3 regions of the Desulfosporosinus sp. BICA1-9 genome follow, and region 2 is predicted to be linked to each of the others. Evidence: riboswitches for the same ligand, from Rfam matches in the RefSeq annotation. Region 2 holds a riboswitch; each other region holds the start of a gene.
What was found. A riboswitch is a leader RNA that binds a small molecule or an ion and turns the genes downstream of it on or off. The one in region 2 is predicted to bind cyclic di-GMP.
Positions count from the first base shown of each region.

Region 1 (6,975 bases), on a different contig from region 2:
ATTTGAAGCACCAGCCGCAGGAAAAACATGGGTATATGATTGCAGGGAATAATCCAGATAAATAGGCATCGGTTGACTTAACCCGAAGGGACAAACTCCTCCTACAGGATGCCCAGTTGCCTCGGATACCTCCGAAGCCTCGGGCATCTTGGCCTTGGTATAAAAGATTTCTTTAAACTTCTTATTGTCCAGCCGCTTATCCCCAGCCATGAGAATCATGACAAAGTCTTCCTTGACTTTAAAGAGCAGTGACTTGGCAATTTCGCCTGGGGTTACCCCTAAGGCCTCCGCTGCTTTGGATACTGTACTTGTATCCTCAAAGCTTAATATCTCAATTTCCTTTTTGTTTTGCTTTAAAAATGCCGCTACGGACTCTACAGACATAACCAAAACCCCTCCGATTACAAGTGATTCGCCCAGCATAAATCTTCATTTAAACAGATGATTGCTTTAGCATACATTCCTCGATCAATCACAAATTGCATGTTCACTTGGCGTAAGGACTGCGACACACACTTGATGTTGATGTTATTTTTAGCCAAGGCATTAGCGGCTCTAGCGAGAATTCGAGGCATTGCAATATTCGATCCGATTGCACAAACAATCGCAGCCTCCTGTACTGTAACTGTTCGGTATTCTGCTTGAAGTTCAGACACTAAAGATTCAGCGAGATCTGCCTGCCAAATTACAAGTGAAATACTATTCGCATTGGTGGTTTTCATAATATAGCTAATATTATACTTTTTAAACTTTTTCATAATGTCTAAATCGAACCCAGATTCTCCGACCATAGAAGTATCATGAATTTCCAAAACAACAATTTTATCTGACCCGGCAATGATTTCAATCTTCGCTTCAGGACCTATATAATCATTGGAAATAACAGTTCCCGGGTGGGTAGGTTCAAAGGTATTTTTAATACGCAGGTTAATCCCTGCTATTTCTAACGGCTTAGACGCATTAGGATGGATAGCCTCCATTCCAATGTCCGCAAGTTGATCCGCAACATCATAATTCGTCCTACCGACCGGAATAGCTTTATCGACACCCACAATTTTAGGATCAGCTGATGATAAATGATACTCCTTGTGGATAATTGCCTCATCCGCAGCTAGGTGAGTTGCAATTTTAGAAAAGGTAATTTCTGAGTACCCTCTTTCGTATTGCCTCATAATCCCTTCAGTCCCTTTGGTATATCCAGTAGCAACGATGATTGCTTCGTGAGGATTAACGTTCTTAAAGGATTTTTCTATACGATCGCTGATCGAGAGTTGCTTAGAATCACGGAAGCCCGTTAAATCTACCAACTCCGCGAGAATACCGTTATTGCGCAGGATATTCACCGTGTTAAAGGCGGAATGAGCTTCACCGATCGATGCCAGTAACTCCCTAGCCGCCGAGTAGATACTGTCTCTTCCAACATACCCGGAAGCAATAATATCCTCCATACTATTCAGATAGGCTTTTGTCTGCATAACACGTTCTACTATGAATACTCGGCAAACTTTAGGGTTTAAACCTAGGTCGATAAATGTATCATTAAGTTTAAGGGCCTCACTTAATAGCTCATCCATGGCCGTTTCATAATCTTCCCCTTTGATAAAACGTTGGTAGATTCCCGCAGCTTTAGTCTTTTTATCTTCAAGCAGCATATTTGTTACCCCTGCATAGGCAGAGACGACAAACACCCTACCATAACGAAAATCTTCTGAACTTGGGAAGCCAATTATGTCATTAAGCACAGTCTGAAATTGGAGCATTGATGTACCACCGATTTTTTCTACAGTTAGCATAATAAAATCCGAACCCCTCTTCTGTTTCTTTTTCTCCATTCAAGCATTATTCGTCAGAATTTGGGATATTCCTTCAACTCTTGCGAAATTCATTGCGGATTAGCAGGAAGAAAGTCAGAGTAGCTCCTCTAATAAGTCGAATCCCTCCGCTGCAAAAAGGAAAAGCCAACCTCACTCTAAGCAATGCTTAGCTGCGATTTAGGCGATAATGGATCAATGAGTGGTCTATGTTTACGACGTGTCGCCAAGTAATCCAGCACTCGCTCAGGTGAAGTGTTAAGAATCTGGTGCTGAGAAATCCCTGCCTCACGAACTAATTCTAGGGCTTCACCGAATTCACCGACTCGATCCCAAAAATGTGCATCACTGCCTAAAATCACGGGGCCTTTGAACTTGGCCATATAACGGGCAATAAAACGGCAATTCTCAAGGGCTCCACTTTTTTCTTTGATTGTGGAAAGTGAACTATTGTTTATCTCAACCGGAACATTTAAAAGAGCCGAGGCATAGGCAATTCGCTCAAGATCCATTTCAAAATGTGGACGTCCCGGATGAACCATCATATCCGTATATGGGTTTTCCATCGCTTTTATAAAGGCTTGAGTATTTTGTTCACCTGTCCCTCCGGGATAGCAGATCGGATGAAGCCCAACAAGAACCAGCTTCAGCTTAGCTAAATAAGGGATGGGCATATCTAACTCACCTTCATAGTTCGTAATATTTGCTTCAACCCCTGGCAATAGTTTCACCCCAAAAATCTCATCAGGAAGAATTGACAAATTACCAAAATGGTACAGATGAGGTGCACCTGGCATACTTGGACCATGGTCCGTCATTCCCATCAATTTGAGCCCTTTGCGAGAGGCTGCTTGCGCATTTTCAGTAATAGTACTGTAGGCATGTCCACTTGTTATGGTATGAGTATGCAAGTCAACCAATAGTTCCATTTTAATCACCTCATTTTATATTATCAGGCAAACCTTGGTTTGGATCTTAATATCTTTAGTTCATTCTATATTATACTTTGTGTGTAAAGTCCAAATTATGCTGTGGTTAAAGATCTGTTAAAATATTAATAGATCATCGCTTTTAAATTTTCTTTACTGCTTAACTATAATATAGGAAAAAGAGACCTGCAATAGGAATAGGCCACGACCTCGTCGTGGCCTATTCCTATCTCTAGTTTGATACTAATCCCGACTTAGATAGCGGCTTGAATTTGCTAACATAAACAATGGGTTTCTCAAATAATTGATGGGATATAAATCATCCCTTGCAGAAATCAGCGCCATTATCTTCCCGATTTTTGATGATGGATCAATAGCAACGATCACAAAAGCATCTTTTTCAGAGGTTAAAGGATAGATAACATTGTTTTTATTCAGAACATCATGATAGGCATCTAGCGTAAGCATCCTGAAATCACTGTTCCGCCATCGTATATCGTAAAGCTTAAAGGCCTGATGGGCCACTAACGGTAAAAAGGTTTCTTCAGTTAAATACAATTCGATTCCCATCATGTAGCCTTCACTATCTAGGTCATTCCAATATTCACAATGAAACGATTTATCCACTGACTCTCTATACGTCTTCGTTGCCAAACGCATTTGACTCAAACTTTGACCCATGCTATGCCATTTAATTCTTGGAATGCTAAGACTGTTCACATCATAGTAAAGCCCGATATCGCTTTTCTCGAGGGTATACTCGTCAGTCGTTTGATTAGGCATAAGGTAGATATAGCCCATTTGCATGTTGTTATCGCAGGTAATAAGCACGGAACATCCCCCCCAAAGCTTCATATGCCAGCTTGTCTGGTTGATTGTTTACACTTTGATTATCTAATTATTCTATCACTGTTTCTGCGCAAGTGCACATTTTTCCTGCAATCAAACTGTATACAATTTTCGACACCGAAATAACGAGCCATCAGTCTCCTTCATTCTCTAAGTAACGTGGTTAAAACTGACCGATTGCACAAACCTGGTTAAATCCTTGAGCAAATCGCAGATTAGTTCCTCGTTAACGAATTTTCCGTTTTTATCAAAAAAAATTCTTATGAGAGGTCTACTCGGATAATTGTAATGAATACCGACGACTGTACCCATTTCACCTGTATTTAAGGTAACTATAGAACCTTGCGGATAAAGTATTAAACACTGTTCAAAACAGTGTACAATCTCTTGATCAAAATCTTTCCCGGAACCAGCCACGATGATTTCTAAAGCGTGATAGGGGGGCAACCCTTTGCGGTAGGGTCGATCCGCAACAAGGGCATCAAAAACGTCAGCAACTGCAACGATTTGTGCATTAGTCGTAATAGCTCTCTGTCTTAAACCATCCGGATAGCCCTCGCCATTCCAACGTTCATGATGATGACGGACTATGCTGAGAATCTCCTTTGAGATATTGGAGTATTTAAGCATTTCCTCACCCATCTCTGGATGCTTTTTAATAATCGTAAATTCTTCTCTATTTAAGCCCGAAGGTTTATTCAGTATTTCAAGGGGCAAAGAACTTTTACCCAAATCATGAAACATCGCACCCATAGATAAAGTTCTTAGTTTTTGTCCTGAAAACCCCATTTTCAACCCTACTAGAGTAGCTAATAACGCAACATTTACGGAATGAATATATGTATAATTATCAAAGTTTCGAAATTCATTAAAATCTATATAGACACGGGAATTTCCTTCTAACTCGTTGATAATTTTATCAACAATAGCAAACGAATCGATTAAACGTGTAGAGCTAAAAAGGCAGACGCTTTCAAAGACTTTGCGAACATAGCCTACGATAAAACGGTACTCCGAGGAAGGAAATCTACGTTCTTCATTGGGAGGATGAGAATTCTCCAAATCATATTGTAAAGTATATAACTTTCGTTGGAGAAGAAGTTCATGGATTTTTGTGGTAATTGGCTTACCTTTAGATAACAACAATACTCCTTGTATATCATATAGATCAAGCTCTGAAAGTTCTCCAATTTCAAAGCTGTTCATTGTTAGGGGTTCCAACTTTGTTATCAAAACCAACTTTCCTCCTTATACAACAAAAGACGCCAAATAAGTATACGGCGACAAGTTTTTTCGATATCCGGCTTTCTTCACCATAATGTGTTAAGACCCGTGGCTTTGCGCCCTCAGTTCTCACTGAGTTTGCCGTTATCGCAGAGGTATTAAATTGATCATGGCCTAATACATCACAGAAAACATGACCTAAAGCAGGCCTTTAGGCCTATAGGATATACCTTCGCTAATATATCACACACAACAATAATATACAATATAATACAATCTTATCATAATATTAAATTATTCATTCCATCATTTTCAACGATCCGTCGCTAGATTTATCATCAGTAAATTGAGCAAAGAACAACTCAGATCAACTCTCTGGCCCCTAAATTAGACGAGTAGACTCAAACTATGATATTCTTAACTGATACCCCTATCTAACTCAGCAAATATTACTGCCAAAGGAGTATATTCATGCCTCGCTTTTACCTCTCTGAACAAATAATTCAAGATCTAGCGGATAATGATCGTGTATATAAAAAAGGGCTTTCCTATTACGCGGCTGGTAGAGTCTACAATTTCAGTTTTTCCCCCGATAAAGGCCTAATAAACGCTTCTGTCATCGGAGGTTTACGCTATGTTGTTCAACTAGCCTTCGAGAGGGACAACTCCGTACGCTCATATCGCTGCACATGCCCAGCCTTCAAAGACTATCCAGGAGCCTGCAAACATGTTATCGCCGTCTTAAAAACAGCCCAACAAAAATTACCGTCAGCTTGGACAGACCCTGTCGTTCAAAGCCGCGTGGTTGATGAGCTTCTCACTGTTTTTGCGAATCAACGACAGGAAACTCCTTATGAAGAACTGACTCTAAACATGGAACTCCAAACCCTGCCCAGCCATCGGCTTTCTACACATCTACAACTTAGAGTAGGTCTGCAGCGACTCTATGTTGTAAAAGATATCGGACAATTTCTTACTGCGCTTAAATCAGGCCGCTCGCTAGAATTTGGTAAGCAATTTACCCTGGAACCTACGAGACAAACTTTCAAAGAGGAAGATCGTAGGGTAATTGCCATGCTTCAAGAAATGAATGACCAACATTCAGCCATAATCGAGATGCAAGGGCCCTTTTACGCGACAACCGTGCTCAATCAAAAATTGTTACCCTTGACGGGCTATTATTTAACTAAGTTTTTAGACGCTTTGGGGGATAAAGTGTTTTCTTGGAGCTTTGAAGCTCCCCCTCCCACACCCACTCAAATTATTCGGCATGGGCTACCCATCGAATTTTCCCTCCAATCACAAGGTCAGGATCTGGCATTAACACTCGAAACTGAAGAAATGCCCCTCCAACTGACGGATGATGGGAGTTACTACGTTTACCAAGCTAAAATCCATCAAGCTTCCCCCAACCAAAAAGAACTCCTTTTACCTCTCCTGTCAGCCCTTCGCCAAGGATCCGTGACCAATATTGTGATTCCAGCAGCCCAGAAGGAGCTTTTCGCCTCAGAAGCCCTGCCCTTAATCGGGAAATTAGGTCCCGTAATCATTGATCCTGTCCTAGAAGATAAATTTACTCAAGAAAGCTTACAAGCCAAAATCTATTTTGATCGTTCTAACGAGATGGGCATCACAGCTCGTTTAGAATTCCACTATGGAGAGACCATCATTAATCCATTTTCTGCGACCCGGGATACTAGTAACGAGTCCGCTGCCAGCGATGTTATTCTCATCCGTTCTGTCAATCAGGAACGAATGATCCTCAACATTCTGGAACACGCCGATTTTATCGTATCTAAAGGGAAAATTTACCTTGAAGACGATGATAAAATCTTTGATTTTACCGTCAATTGGCTTCCTCAACTGAGAGACCTTGCAGAACTCTATTATTCGGATCAATTCAGGCTCAAAATCCGCACCTCTACGACGTTTTCCGGCCAAGTTCGCTTAGACGAAACTTTAGATATCTTGGAAATATCCTTTCAATATACTGATATCGATCAAAATGAATTATCGGATATCTTTCATTCTCTACATTTAAAGAAAAAATACCATCGCCTTCGCGATGGATCTTTCCTCGATCTAAATCAGCCGGAGATGAACGCTGTCGCCCAACTCATTGAAAATTTAGACCTTAAAGCCTCAGATCTGAATGAAAAACT
Region 1 covers NZ_JUEE01000138.1:64,833-71,807, forward strand. Annotated here, with positions in the region: gene JL57_RS16845 (YbaK/EbsC family protein) at 1-384, opposite strand, end outside; gene JL57_RS16850 (aspartate kinase) at 402-1,793, opposite strand; gene JL57_RS16855 (phosphatase) at 1,970-2,740, opposite strand; gene JL57_RS16860 (hypothetical protein) at 2,984-3,571, opposite strand; gene JL57_RS16865 (HD-GYP domain-containing protein) at 3,740-4,822, opposite strand; cyclic di-GMP riboswitch class I at 4,882-4,966, opposite strand; partial or broken gene JL57_RS16870 (SNF2 helicase associated domain-containing protein) at 5,285-6,975, shown strand, end outside.
Region 1: it holds a riboswitch for cyclic di-GMP, as region 2 does, so the genes downstream of both, JL57_RS16865 (HD-GYP domain-containing protein) here and JL57_RS22750 (sigma factor-like helix-turn-helix DNA-binding protein) in region 2, are expected to answer to the same signal.

Region 2 (6,975 bases):
CAAATTGCAGCAGCCTCACCGGCTAATGCGAGGTTTACTGCCTTTTCCACATAACGAAAAGCGGCATGGCCTGCCCTGGGATCTACTTTCCCATAAGGCAGATCATCCGGTAAAAGGCCCATATCGAGACAATCTATCATTCCAAATTTATAGCAACCCTCTTTTGGGGTCTCCACCTTTTTCATGGAAAGACCGGTATGCACGATTCCTTCTGCCCGGTGAAGCATGTTGATGTCTCCCACAACCAGCGGTCTGCAATATCGATATATTTCCTTATAGGAAAGAGCTTTCACGATTATTTCAGGGCCGATGCCTGCGGCATCCCCCATTGTAATGGCAATGATCGGTCGTTTATAAGTATTCATGATCTACTCCTTTCAGAAAATTCCGGGAAACACAGAGCGCCTGAGGTGTACCAAACGCACCGGCTTTTGTAACAACAAGCAAGCGCCTGCCGCTGGTGAACCTGCCTGCCGGTATGCCAGGCTCCACTTCCCCCAGCAGTTCCATCCCATCGTTGCCCAATGCTCGGCAGACTGCCTTGGCTGCATCTCCCCCTGTCGCCACAATACCTCCCGGAATACCGCCGGAAGCAACAGCTCCGACAAGGTTACCCATAGCGCCGGCAATCTCAGCCGCTAAGCGGACTTTATCCCAACCATGCTGCATCGCTTTTTTATCAAGTATTGCTCTGCTCTCCGGTGTGGAATCCAGGTACAGCACAAGGTCCTTGCCTGTTCTCAGTGCCGCATTGGCCTCTTCCTCATATTGCTGCCAGCCTCCGTCAACAAGCTGCCAGCAGGGCATGCAGAGTGCATGAGTTCCCGGCTGCAATATCAATAGCTCCACCTGCTGCTTTGTGACAGGCGAAACACTAGCGGCCACTGTGATTACAGGGCCTTCAGCCTTTGGAAATGGAGCATATGCTTTGGACCTGGCTATACCCCAAGCGCTGGCTATGTATTGTGAGAGGCCGGTAGAACCTACAACCAGGCAATCAGGTAGATTTGCAGAATGCGCCGCAATAGTTTCAAGGTCTTGTTCCGATTCGACATCTAAAACTACCAGTCCAATCCCTTGGGCAGCCAATTGCCGAATCTTCGTCTGGAATATAACTGAAGGTTCACGTACCTGCACGAGAGGAATGTGGGCAACCTTGCGTTTCGATTGTCCGTCTAAAACCCTGACAAGATCTGATTTCAGAGCCGGGCAGGTGGGATCCAGTGAAACAGGGCTCTTCGACAGGGGTATGCCGTTCAGGTAGTGAACTCCGTCAACGGTTGTCCTGCCATAGTAGGGAAAAGCCGGAGCTACCAGGGCTATCGGATAACTGAACCCATCCATCACCCCGTCAATATCAGCTCCTAAATTCCCGCGCAGAGTAGAATCCACCGACTTGTAAATACGCTCACATCCGATCCTCTTCAAGTACAGTGAAGCGCCCATTGCCTTTTGGTAGGCAGCTTCCTTATGAAGTGGACGACTGTCCGTATCCACTGACAAGACCTCGCAGCAAGGGAATTTACCCTTAGGCATTTCCGCCATTGCTATTGTAGAGAGACCTCTTTTTGCAAACTGTACGCCACAGTCTGTTACACTGGAAAAGTCATCTGCAATAATCGCAGCTTTATACATGTATACATTCCCCCCTTTGGCTGTTGTCACAGCATTCCTTTTATAACCGATATTGCAGTGCCCTTTTGAGAGAGCCCGAAACAAACAGCTGATCAATCAAACCCGTACAATCTCTACACCGATTCTCTGCATATCGTTCATGATTGATAAATCCAATTCCGTTCCGGTGATAACCTTATCTACTTTATCAAACGGACATATTTGAAGAACGGCGGACGAAGTAAACTTGGTATGGTCGCACAACACCACGCACTCCTTTGCGCGTTCGATCATCAGCCTTTTACAGCTCATCTCCTCGATACGGTAATTCATCATTCCATATTTCAGGTCAACCGCATCCACACCTAAAAACAATTTGTCTGCATGCAGCTCTTTCCACAGGTTTTCTGCAAAGAAACCCATCGATGTATAGTAACCTTTGCGGATGTATCCGCCTACAGCAATCAATTCTATGATGGGGTGTGGGGCAAGTATATAAGCAATTTCGATATCATTTGTCATCACTGTGATATTCAGGTTGCTGTCGGCAAGCAGTTTAGCAAGTTCACAAACAGTAGTGGATGAATCCAGGATGATGCTGTCGCCGTCTTTGATTTCCGCCATCGCCCGTTCTGCGATGCGGCGTTTCTCATCAATATTCATATTGATACGTTCGGATAATGGAGGCTCATACTTCTGATCATCAATCTTAGACTTCACCGCACCATGCATGCGTTTAATCAAGCCTTTTTGAGCCAGCGTTTTCAGGTCCCTGCGCATTGTGGCGCTCGATACCTTGAACTCCTTGCAAAGCTCTGAAAATGAAGCATATTCGTGTTGATCAATATATGATAGAAGTGTTTGTAATCTGTCTGACCGCATAATGTACCTCTTTTTCGCTTTTTATTTATAAAATAACTCACATTCGCTCATTTGTCAATTATTATGTGCGTAATAATTGAGCGAACTGGTTTAAATTGAGGATTATAGTTGCCTCGATGTGACAAACTTTCAATCATTATCATGACCGAAATTGTAAATTTTGAGCGTTATGAGCGACAAATTATTGACATATAGCTCACTTTTTTATATATTGTTGTTGGATAGTTAAGTAAGGATAGTCAACGAAAGGGGGATAAGGCATGAAGCTTATTGTTATGCTCACACATAATGATGTTACTGTTGCAAATGCAAAGGAGGTGTTTGAATCCTGCACCGACCTGCCGGTCTGTCACTGGGGCTTTAAAAATATCGGGCTCCCGGTGGAGGAAATGAAGGACCTTGCAAAAGCAATCAAGGCTGCAGGAAAAGTCACGCACATGGAAATTGTAAGCTACACTGAGGAAGAATGTCTGGCCGGTGCCAAACTCGCAATAGAATGCGGAATCGATTACCTGTTGGGCACCAAATATTTTCCATCCGTAGCGCAGTTCCTCAAAAATTCCAGCACCAAATACTTTCCTTTCTGTGGTGACGTCTGGGGAAGTCCCTCTATCCTCGGAAACTCCATTGAGGAAATTATAGAGGATGCGAAAAGGCTTGAGGGGCTGGGGGTGGATGGTATTGATCTGCTGGCCTACCGCTTCTTTGGTAACTCTGCAGAACTAATTACACAATTCTCCCGCTCAGTAAAAATCCCTTTGGTGATCGCAGGCAGCATCAACAGTTTTGACAGATTGAATTTTGTAAATCAGATCCAGCCTTGGGGTTTCACAATCGGAAGTGCATTATTCACACATCAATTCATGAATGCAGCTTCTTTCCGGAAAAACTTGATATGTGTTTTGAGCTATCTCCAAGGGATTATGAGCAATAAGTCCTAGAGAAATAATGCAGTTTGTCCTCTATCTTATCAGTTTCGACCGGAGGTTAATAGATTCGGGAGTTGGAAGCGTTGATTTGATAAATGCAAATTGTATCTTGAAAAAACATGGTCGGCATACAACCAAAGGAGGTGTGGAATGTCTAAAGCGACGGCGGATTTTTTCGAAGGACTTCCTGACAATTGGGGGAGATGGGGAGACAACGATGAGGTAGGAGGCTTGAATTTTCTTAGTGACAGTGAGATTTTAAGAGGTGTCAAAGCAGTGGAATCCGGAAGAACATTCACTTTGATGATGGCGCTGAATTCCCCTGGTAAAGCGCCGAACTGGCCGGGCAGAGAGAAGGAATTGCATAGGATGTGCCGTGATAAAAGTCATTATCTTAGCGGTGCCGTCATAGCCGGGAAGGGTGGTGTTGAATATGCAGATGATATTATCACTGTAAACTGCCATGGAACAACTCATTGCGACGCTCTGGCGCATACCTGGCTTGCTGATAAAGCCTGGAACGGCTACAATGCAGCGGCCAATTCGATTGGAGGGATCAAAAAAGCCAGTATCCGGCCCATTGCAGAGAGAGGAATTGTCGGGCACGTAGTTCTATTGGATATAGCAAGATATAAAAAAGTACCTTACCTGAAAATGCATACGAGGATCACACTGGAAGATTTGATTGAAACAGCAGACTACCAGAAGCTAGAAATAAAAAAGTACGATATAGTCTTGATCAGAACGGGGATATTCAATCTATTCTTCAATGAAGGTCCGGAAAGCTTCTATAAGGACTTTGCCGAGCCGGGTATAAATTATGATGAAAACCTTATCAGATGGTTCTATGAAATGGAAATTTCCGTATTTGGAACAGATACATTAGGCAACGAAATGATCCCCTGCCCGGAGACTGGGATTTATAATGCAATGCACGCGGCTCTCAGCAGAAATCTTGGCATTGTTTTCATAGAGGCACATTGGTTGGAACAATGGGCTGAAGATTGTGAGAAAGACGGTAAGTATAACGGACTTTATGTGGCGTCACCTTTAATGATTCACTGGGCGACGGCAAGTCCCGTAAACCCCGTGGTGATTAAATGAAAAGCAGATTATAAACCGGCATGCGGAAGTTAAACTTCTATAAAAATAAAAATTTAAGGAGGATATTATGAGTGAACAAAACAAATATGCGATCAATATGGGTGCAAAATTCGATTTTCTTGATCTTATAAAAGTGCCTGAGCTTATTGATGCATGTAAAGAAAAGTGGTTCAATCAAACCTTAAGCAAGGTGAATGATAGTTTAGTGAGGCTAGGCGTTTTTAACGAAGGTGAATTCCACTGGCACAAACATGATAATGAGGATGAGTTTTTCTTTGTTGTGAAAGGTCAATTGCATATTGAACTTGAAGATAAAACCCTTACACTGCAAACACATGAGGGTATTACAATTCCTAAAGGCATTTTGCATCGGCCTTATGTAAAAGAACCTACAGCTGTTTTAATGGTGGAAGCAGATTCGGTTACGCCGACCGGTGACTGAACAATATATCAGCATTCTAAAATATAAAGTTAAGACAGAGTTGATCTATCTAGATGACTTGAATTATAAGGGTCGCAAATTACATGCACAAAGCCGATACTGCAATGGCTGATAATGAATTATCTTATAACAGCATAATAATCGTTTCAATTACACATTAATCTAGAATGATGTGTTTATGAAAAAATGAAATATTAGGCAAACTTACCGAAAGGTAAGGACGCAAAGTCATAGGGTCTACTATGCAAATGCATTATGACAGCCTGGCTGCCAAGCGGGTCTCTTTCTATGCCTAAATACCTGTCGAAGCCCTCCGAGCTTACGAGTTTGGAGGCTATTTTTATGCTTTCTCAGTATGTAATAAAAAATTATCAGTCGCTACCGAATAGTGGCCTGGCGTGATGACGCGGATATCTATGCTCTTTGCATCATGGCATACGATAAACTATTTGCGGTAAGCCCGATTCTGAACTGCCGGGCAGAGCTAAACGCGCGAAAAAATAAAATACACAGCATCCTTAACGCTCATTTGGCATGTTTCCAAATGGGCGTTTTTTTATATAAAACCGGCCGCTCCATTTTATGCCGCTCCCCTCCGCTTGTTCTTCATTTCCAGATTTTAAAAATCATGAAATGGAGGACAAGCTTCATGGACAACCATGATAAAAAATATACCCTATTGGTTAGAGGGACGCGCGTCACAGTGGCCAAGGAGGTCTACAAAGCCTATTACCACTGCCGGGACAGGGAGAAGTACCTGGACAAGCTGGCGGAGTATAACAATATCTCGCTTGAAGGCTGCAATGAGAAAGGCATCTCCGTGGGGTACATAATTTCTACTGCAGAGGATTCCATGGAGGATGAAATTGTTCAGCGCGATATGGTTACAAGGCTTGAACAATGTCTGCTGCAGCTAGATGAAGCTGAACGCCAGCTGATTATAGCGCTGTTTTACCTCGAAAAAAGCGAGCATCAATTGGCTGCGGAAACTGGTATTCCGCGCATGACGTTACATGACCGAAAGGTCAGGGCTCTTGGCAAGCTAAAAAAACTTTTAGAAATAAAAAAATTTTCCGTCCAACCCCTCACTTTTTTTCCTAAAGAAGTGAGGGGATTTTTTTTATTCCCCTATTGTTCTTTGAAAATTTCATATCCGGCAGCACAAATACATGAGCTGTCCAGCCGTGTGAAAAGCGGCAGCGACGTTGACGGGCGCGCCAAGACTGCCTGCGGATGAATTTCATCCGTCGAACCGATGGCATCGAAGGTGACGAGCGGAAACACCCGGTCATAAAACAGTCTGTGGTGGACTGTTTCGCAATGAAATGGACAGTGATAATGCTACTTCAGTCCAGCCAGAGACTCAAGCAATGGGGGCGGCTCGCAGAGATCCTGGGAGAGGTGAAATTCCTATGGTGTTTGCTTAACCGGCAAACCGTTTATGCTGCCGCCCTGAGAGCCGCAAGGCTTTTTCGCTTCGGGAAGTAGTGTCGAATAGAAGCGGCAATTCGTAATGAAGAACAAGCAGATCATTTTTTGATCTTAGAAACTATGCGGCAGGATGGACTTTTTCCGTCCTGCCGTATCCTTCTGAGATTAAATTCAAAATAATGAAATAGGCGGATTAGCAAAGTAACCCGCCCCTTCCCGAACCGTGCAGGCGGCTTTGACCGCACACGGCTCTCCATATTCCAAATGGGTTATCGTCGTTTCAGCTGATTAAGCTGGAACCTGCCAGCTTCGACATTAGCAAAGCAGTGTCCGCAAAGGGGTATCTGACGCCGGTTGATGTCCAGCATGACAGTGACAATCGGTGCGTAGGGCTTGTCGAGCTTCTTCTTCGTTTTCCGGTGATACATGTTGACATTTGAATGCGGATTGCCGCAGATGTAGCATACACGGGAAAGCTGGTCCATCAAGTTAAACTTTGGTAAGTCAAATGAATTAACTGCCGACTTGATTTTAGCGAAGAAGTCGTTTTTTCTCGCCAAAGATTTGTACAGT
Region 2 covers NZ_JUEE01000180.1:3,170-10,144, forward strand. Annotated here, with positions in the region: gene pdxA (4-hydroxythreonine-4-phosphate dehydrogenase PdxA) at 1-365, opposite strand, end outside; gene JL57_RS22725 (four-carbon acid sugar kinase family protein) at 352-1,635, opposite strand; gene JL57_RS22730 (DeoR/GlpR family DNA-binding transcription regulator) at 1,732-2,496, opposite strand; gene JL57_RS22735 (hypothetical protein) at 2,757-3,437, shown strand; gene JL57_RS22740 (cyclase family protein) at 3,576-4,529, shown strand; gene JL57_RS22745 (cupin domain-containing protein) at 4,597-4,971, shown strand; cyclic di-GMP riboswitch class I at 5,159-5,246, shown strand; gene JL57_RS22750 (sigma factor-like helix-turn-helix DNA-binding protein) at 5,621-6,208, shown strand; partial or broken gene JL57_RS22760 (group II intron reverse transcriptase/maturase) at 6,672-6,975, opposite strand, start outside.

Region 3 (6,975 bases), on a different contig from region 2:
ATCGAGTATGGTGACCCGTACGGGATTCGAACCCGTGTAACCGCCGTGAAAGGGCGGTGTCTTAGACCGCTTGACCAACGGGCCGCTTCAGTGGTCAGTCATCAGATAAATGACACTCACAAATATGAATTCTACACTATCTTTCTAGACATGTCAATACCTTTTAATCTATCTTTGTAAACCTAGTTTTATTTATTATTGCTGCAGGATATTAATTTTCACCGAAGTCGCCTCACCCGAAAGCAATACATGCAACGAAGGAGGCCTCTATCCTTTAAATGAGAAATCCAGATGATCAAAGGTCTTAATGGACATTGGCGTTAGGGGATAGGAACATTAAGATCAACGCCTATCCCTGATAGATTTGTTAGAAATTAAATTTCTTTACTGTTTCTTGCAATTCATTGGCCATCGTTGCTAAAACGTTACTCGAAGAGGCTATTTCCTCAACAGATGCCGATTGTTCCTCTGTCGCGGCAGACACAGTCTGAGTTTGGGTCGTGATTTCTCGACTTGTCTCATAAATATCCGCAATCGATGAAACTATTCTTTCACTCCCCACAGCCATTTGCTGAATTTCCTCAGAAATTTCTTCAATCTGTGAAGAAACCTGGTTAATTAAGCCCGATATTTCATTAAATGCTTGTCCTGCCGTTCCAGCGACCTCTGTCCCTAGCTTAACTTGATGTGTTCCCTCGTTCATCGCTAGCACTGCTTTCTGAGTGTCTTGTTGAATGCTATTAATCAGCAATGCTATCTGTTTCGATGCTTCCTGTGATTGTTCGGCCAATTTTCGGACCTCATCCGCAACAACAGCAAAACCTCTCCCTTGCTCACCGGCTCGCGCCGCTTCGATGGCAGCGTTTAAGGCCAGAAGGTTTGTCTGGGATGCTATACCTGATATGGTATCTACGATCTGCCCGATTTCTTTAGAACGCTCTCCTAAATTCATGACCACATCAGCAGATCCTGTCACTGTCCTTTCGATATTAAGCATTTGTTGCATCGTTTTATCGATTGCCTGACTACCCTCTGCCGCCGAAAGGGCCGTTTTTTCCGAGGACCTAACTACAATTTTGGCGTTTTCCAGCATCTGCTGAATCCCCGCTGACATCTGCTCAACAATTGCCGATGTATCATTAACAGCATTTAGTTGTTTTTCTGCACCAACGGAAACTTCCATGATAGCTATCGCTACTTGTTGTGACGCTTGGGCGGATTGTTCTGCCCCTGCGCTCAATTGTTGAGATGATGCTGCAACTTGCGCTGAGGACGATGACACTTGTTGAACAAGGTTAATTAAATTGTCGGTCATGGTCCGGAAAGCCCTACCAAGATTCCCTATTTCATCTTTAGAATTATTTTCGAATTGTCCTATTCTCAAATTACCTTTGGCAATTTCATCAGCATTTGTTGCCATTTGGGCAATTTGTTTCGAGATTTTATTACTTAGTATTGTTCCTGTCACAAGAGAAACTCCCAGGGCCAGTAAAATAGAGACAATCGTATAAATAATGCTTTGTTTAGTCTTATTTTCATGCTCCATTTGCTTTGCTAAAACCAGTGTATCAATATCATCAACCCAGTTTCCCGTTCCAATCACCCAATTATAGGGCTCAAATAATAAGGTATAACTTCTTTTAGGTAATGCTTCCGTTTGATTTGGCTTTGCAAATCTATAATCCGTATAGCCTCCGCCTGCTTGTTTACCGTTCGCAATAAACGCCTGAACAAAAAGTATACCCTCACTATCCTTGGCCTCATAACGTGATTTCCCTTCAGAAGCTTCTCGCCCTAGCAGAACTACGTTTGTTCCATCGGTCGTATCTATCCAAAAATAGTTTTCTTGGTCGTAACGTAAATTTCTTACAAGATCCGCTGCCGTCTTCTTTGCCTCTTCTGGAGTGTATTCCCCTTTTTTCTGCCTATCATAGATATCTTGAACTAAACTATAAGCAGTTTGGACCTCCAGTTTAACGGTCCGGTCAAACTGTTCATATAACGTATCGCGATATTGTGTAATGTTTGCTTTTTCTGCAACTATCACATTATAGATGTTATAACCACCCAGAATAGAACCCATAATTAAACTCGTCGTTACTAGTAATAAAATAATACGATATTTGATTTTAGTCATCCTTTATCTCCCTTTCTCATACTCTGATTTATGGCCCCAATACATATATAGGTTTTCCAATTGCCCCTTTGACCTCCCGGAAATTAACTACCTGATCGGTTAAAAAACAAAATCGCTCCCCAAAATAGAAAGCGAAATGTTCTAAATTGGTGGCTCGGCTATCATCACCCTAACGTGGAAGACCCGAAGCTTTGCGTCCTCGGTTTTCACCGAGTTTGCCTTTGTCAATTATTATTAGCTTGCAAAAAAGACTTTATTTTTTGAATCATATTGACTATAACATACGTAGAATTAATTTTAAATACATTTTCTTTTCTATTACAACAAATTATTTATTATTCCCCTAAAATATGTTTACAATACCAAAGAAATAAACAGCAAAAAACAGCAACTTAACAATAGTGCCAAATCACTGTCTTCTGCCGTTTATATCTTATGTTTGACAAGTACTACGCCTACAAACACTTTTTTGAAAATGGTGGGCCATCCGCGACTCGAACGCGGGACACCCTGATTAAAAGTCAGGTGCTCTAGCCGACTGAGCTAATGGCCCGAAAGATGTTTTGTACCACGAATTTAGATATTACACTAATCCATCACAAGTGTCAATACTTTTAAAGATTTGTTGTATTAAAAGATTTCTCCGCGCACAATGGTTTGTTCGCGTCCTGGACCTATGGCAACCAACGTAGCCGGAATACCTGAAAGCTCTTCAATTCGAAGAATATAATTTCGGGCTGCTTCAGGAAGGTCTCCAAACTGACGTACATGAGTCACATCTTCTTGCCAACCAGGCATTTCTTCATAAACTGGTTGACATTGCTTAAATATCTTTTGACTTTGGGGAAATTCACGGATGATTTCTCCATTGACGCTATATCCAACGCAGATTTTCAAGGTGTCAAATCCCGTAAGGACATCAAGCTTCGTAATGGCAAAGTCGGAAATTCCACTCACTCGAACAGCATACCGGGCAATGACCGCATCAAACCAACCACAACGACGCGCTCGTCCAGTCGTGGTTCCAAACTCATGTCCATTCTTCTGAATTTCTTCTCCGACCTCGTCCAAAAGTTCTGTTGGGAAAGGACCTTCTCCGACGCGAGTTGTATAGGCCTTGATTACCCCGATTACGCGATTAATACGAGTTGGGCCAATACCTGCACCAATACAAGCCCCTCCAGCTATTGGATGGGAAGATGTCACATAGGGGTAAGTCCCATGGTCAATATCTAGTAAGGTGCCTTGTGCACCCTCAAAGAGCACCTTCTCCCCCGCTTGAATGCTTTGGTCGATTACCAGAGAACTGTCCGTGACCATCGAACGAAGTTGTTCTGCATAGCCAAGGTAAGTTTCATAAATATCCTCAAACTTCAGCGCTTCCTTACCATAGACTTTGACAAACAAATTATTTTTTTCGGTTAAATTTCGTTTGAGTTTGTCAGCAAACTCTTCTTTATCCATCAGATCAATCACACGGATTCCGATCCGTGAAGCTTTATCCATATAGGCCGGACCGATTCCACGCTTCGTTGTGCCAATTTTGTGCTCAGCGCGTACTTCTTCTTCCAAACCATCAAGTACCCTGTGATAGGGCATGATAATATGGGCGTTGCTACTAATAAGGAGCTTACCGATCTTAATGCCTCGTATGGCAAGATAACTGAGTTCTTCTAACAAAACCTGCGGATCAATCACCACACCATTGCCAATGACACAAGTTTTATCCTCGTAAAGGATTCCCGAAGGAATTAGGTGAAGTTTGAACTCTTCTCCGTTCGCCACAACCGTGTGTCCAGCATTATTTCCCCCTTGGTACCTTACAACGACATTGGCTTTTTCGGCTAGAAAATCTGTTATTTTACCTTTACCTTCATCTCCCCATTGAGAACCAATTAACACAACCGCTGCCATATATTTTTCCTCCTTACTTTCTCAAGAGTCCCTTCTCGCCATCACGACACCTTGCCATCGGCATCTAGCTATCACTACACCTTGCCATCCATGGCGGTGTTCTAATCTCGAACATCCCTGTTCGAGTCTTGGCTACAGGGACACTTGGCCATTCTTGGCCAGCGTCCCTTAATCCTGTAGTCCTAGTCGCTTAAAGATATCATCAACGTGTCGCAGGTGATACTTTAAGTCAAACAAACCCTGAATTTTTTCTTTGGTTAAATAGTTTAGAATTCGTGTATCCTCTGTCACAACTTCAATAAAGTCTTGACCATGATCCCAAGCCTGAAAGGCATCCTCTTGAACCCAGGCGTAGGCCTCTTCTCTCATACATCCGTGTTCGACCAAGGCCAAGAGAACACGTTGAGAAGAGGTCAGTCCAAAGGTTTTCTGAAGATTACGTTTCATTTGATCCTCACGAATCTTTAGACCTGTTATTACCTTAGTCATCTGACGGAGCATATGATCCAAGAGAAGGCAACTATCCGGAAGAATTATCCGTTCCACAGAGGAATGGGTCATATCTCGTTCATGCCAAAGCGCTATATTCTCCATGGCTGCTAATGCATTGCCACGTAGAAGCCGTGACATTCCCGCTACCTGTTCACACACAATCGGATTGCGCTTGTGTGGCATCGCCGAGGACCCTTTTTGCCCCTCTGCAAAGGATTCCTCAACCTCCAGGATATCCGTACGTTGTAAATTGCGAATCTCTGTTGCTATCTTTTCGAGTGTCCCTCCGATTAAGGCTAACGTAGACACAAAGTGCGCGTGTCGATCCCGTTGCAATATTTGATTACTAACTAAAGCCGTCTCTAACCCCAAGAGAAGACAGACTTCCTCCTCTACATCAGGCGATACGTTGGCATATGTTCCCACTGCTCCAGAAATCTTTCCAGCACTCACAGAAACAATCGCCTGATCAAGCCGTTCTTCTTGACGATCGATTTCTGCAATCCACAAAGCGAGCTTCAATCCGAAGGTTAGCGGCTCAGCATGAATGCCGTGAGTTCGGCCGACCATCACGGTGTATTTACTTTCAAACGCTCGCTTAGCTAACGACTCTCGCAACGCTATCAAGTCACTCTTCAGTAACCGACCTGAATCTCTTAACACAAGGCTTAACCCGGTATCCTTCACATCTGAAGACGTCAATCCAAGATGAAGGTATTTACCAGCCTCCCCAATCTCTTCAACAACAGCCTGTAAAAAGGCAATCAGATCGTGCCGAACCACAGCCTCAATTTCTAAGACCCGCTTAGGGTTCACTTTAGCCGACTTTCGGATTTCCTCCATGGCTTGCTGAGGTATTTCCCCTCGTTTCGCCATAACCTCAGCGACGGCCAATTCAACGTCTAACCAACGTTCATATTCATATCCATCTTGCCATAGCTTGCCCATTTCAGGGTGAGTATATCTTTCGAGCAAAAAACTTCGCCCCCTGTCATTTCGTAGACTTCAATATCACAAGTACTATTTTTAACCTACCAAAAGCATCAATCCAAAGAGAGAACGTCAAGCAAAATCTTTATGACTTAGCTACGATATCCCGACCCACAACAACACCGGTTGCTGAAGCTTGCATCAAACCTCGGGTTATTCCTGCTCCATCCCCAATCGTATATAAGCGAGGAATTTCTGTTTCAAAGTTTGTTTTTACTTTTACCTTGGAAGAGTAGAACTTAACCTCAACCCCGTATAACAACGTGTTTTTGGCGTACATACCAGGCGCAATTTTATCAAATGCTTTGAGGGTCTCTATTAAAGAAGTTAGGTACCGCTCTGGAAGCGCATAACTGAGGTCTCCAGGAACAGCTGAAAGCAGGGTTGGAATCGTGGTCGACTGGCGCAGACGGCTTTCAGTGGTCCGTCGTCCTTGTAAGAGATCCCCCAAACGCTGAACCATGACTCCACCACCTGATAACATGTTCGCTAGCCGGGCAACATAACGACCATATTCGATCGGTTGGTTAAAAGGCTCAGTAAAACGTGTTGAGACCAATAAAGCAAAGTTAGTGTTCTTTGTTTTCTTCTCAGGATCGGCATAACTATGCCCATTGACCACTGCTATTCCCCCGTCATAGTGTTCCTCAGAAACCACACCACCCGGGTTGACGCAGAAGCTTCGCGTCTTTAAGTCATAAGTATCCGAATAATAGACTAGTTTCGGTTCGTAAAGTTCCCGTGTTAAATGATCCATTATCGAGTTTGGAACTTCAACTCGCACTCCAATATCCACCTCATTGTTTTCCGTCGCTACACCTAAACGAACGGTCTGTTCAGCAAGCCAATTCGCGCCTCCTCTACCTGGGGCAGCAACTACATAACGCGCCGACACTTCATCAATTTCTGGTTCGTCCCGTCGTTGAATGGTCGCCCCTATGACCCCTTCAGGACCGGCCAAGATATTCTTAACCTCCGCCAGTTCCCAAAAAATCGTCTTCGTATTGGTCATAAGATGTTCGTACATACCCTTCAACACATCATAAGCCAACTCAGTTCCCAAATGACGTATCGGACAATGAATCAACTGAATATTATGACGAGAAGCCTCATATTGAATCTCTTCCACCCGGTGGTTATTTAAGCCATAGACGGTTTCTTGCGCTTTGAATTGGCGGTAAATAGAATCTGTGTAGTCAATTAATTCCTGTGCCTGAGCCTCTTTCATATATTCGGTCAATCGACCGCCCACCGCGGGACTCAAAGACAGTTTCCCATCACTAAATGCCCCTGCACCTGACCATCCTCTGGTAATAGCGCATGGATTACATCCAACACAGACGCCCGTTGCACGGGCAGGGCACTTTCGCTTTTCGATGGTTCTTCCGTTATCCACAATAAGAATTTTCAACTCTTGATTATGCTTTGATAGCTCTAAAGCC
Region 3 covers NZ_JUEE01000046.1:86,824-93,798, reverse strand. Annotated here, with positions in the region: tRNA gene JL57_RS06335 (tRNA-Glu) at 9-84, opposite strand; gene JL57_RS06330 (methyl-accepting chemotaxis protein) at 368-2,137, opposite strand; cyclic di-GMP riboswitch class I at 2,283-2,367, opposite strand; tRNA gene JL57_RS06325 (tRNA-Lys) at 2,614-2,690, opposite strand; gene JL57_RS06320 (adenylosuccinate synthase) at 2,768-4,051, opposite strand; gene purB (adenylosuccinate lyase) at 4,220-5,518, opposite strand; gene JL57_RS06310 (NAD(P)/FAD-dependent oxidoreductase) at 5,619-6,975, opposite strand, start outside.
Region 3: it holds a riboswitch for cyclic di-GMP, as region 2 does, so the genes downstream of both, JL57_RS06330 (methyl-accepting chemotaxis protein) here and JL57_RS22750 (sigma factor-like helix-turn-helix DNA-binding protein) in region 2, are expected to answer to the same signal.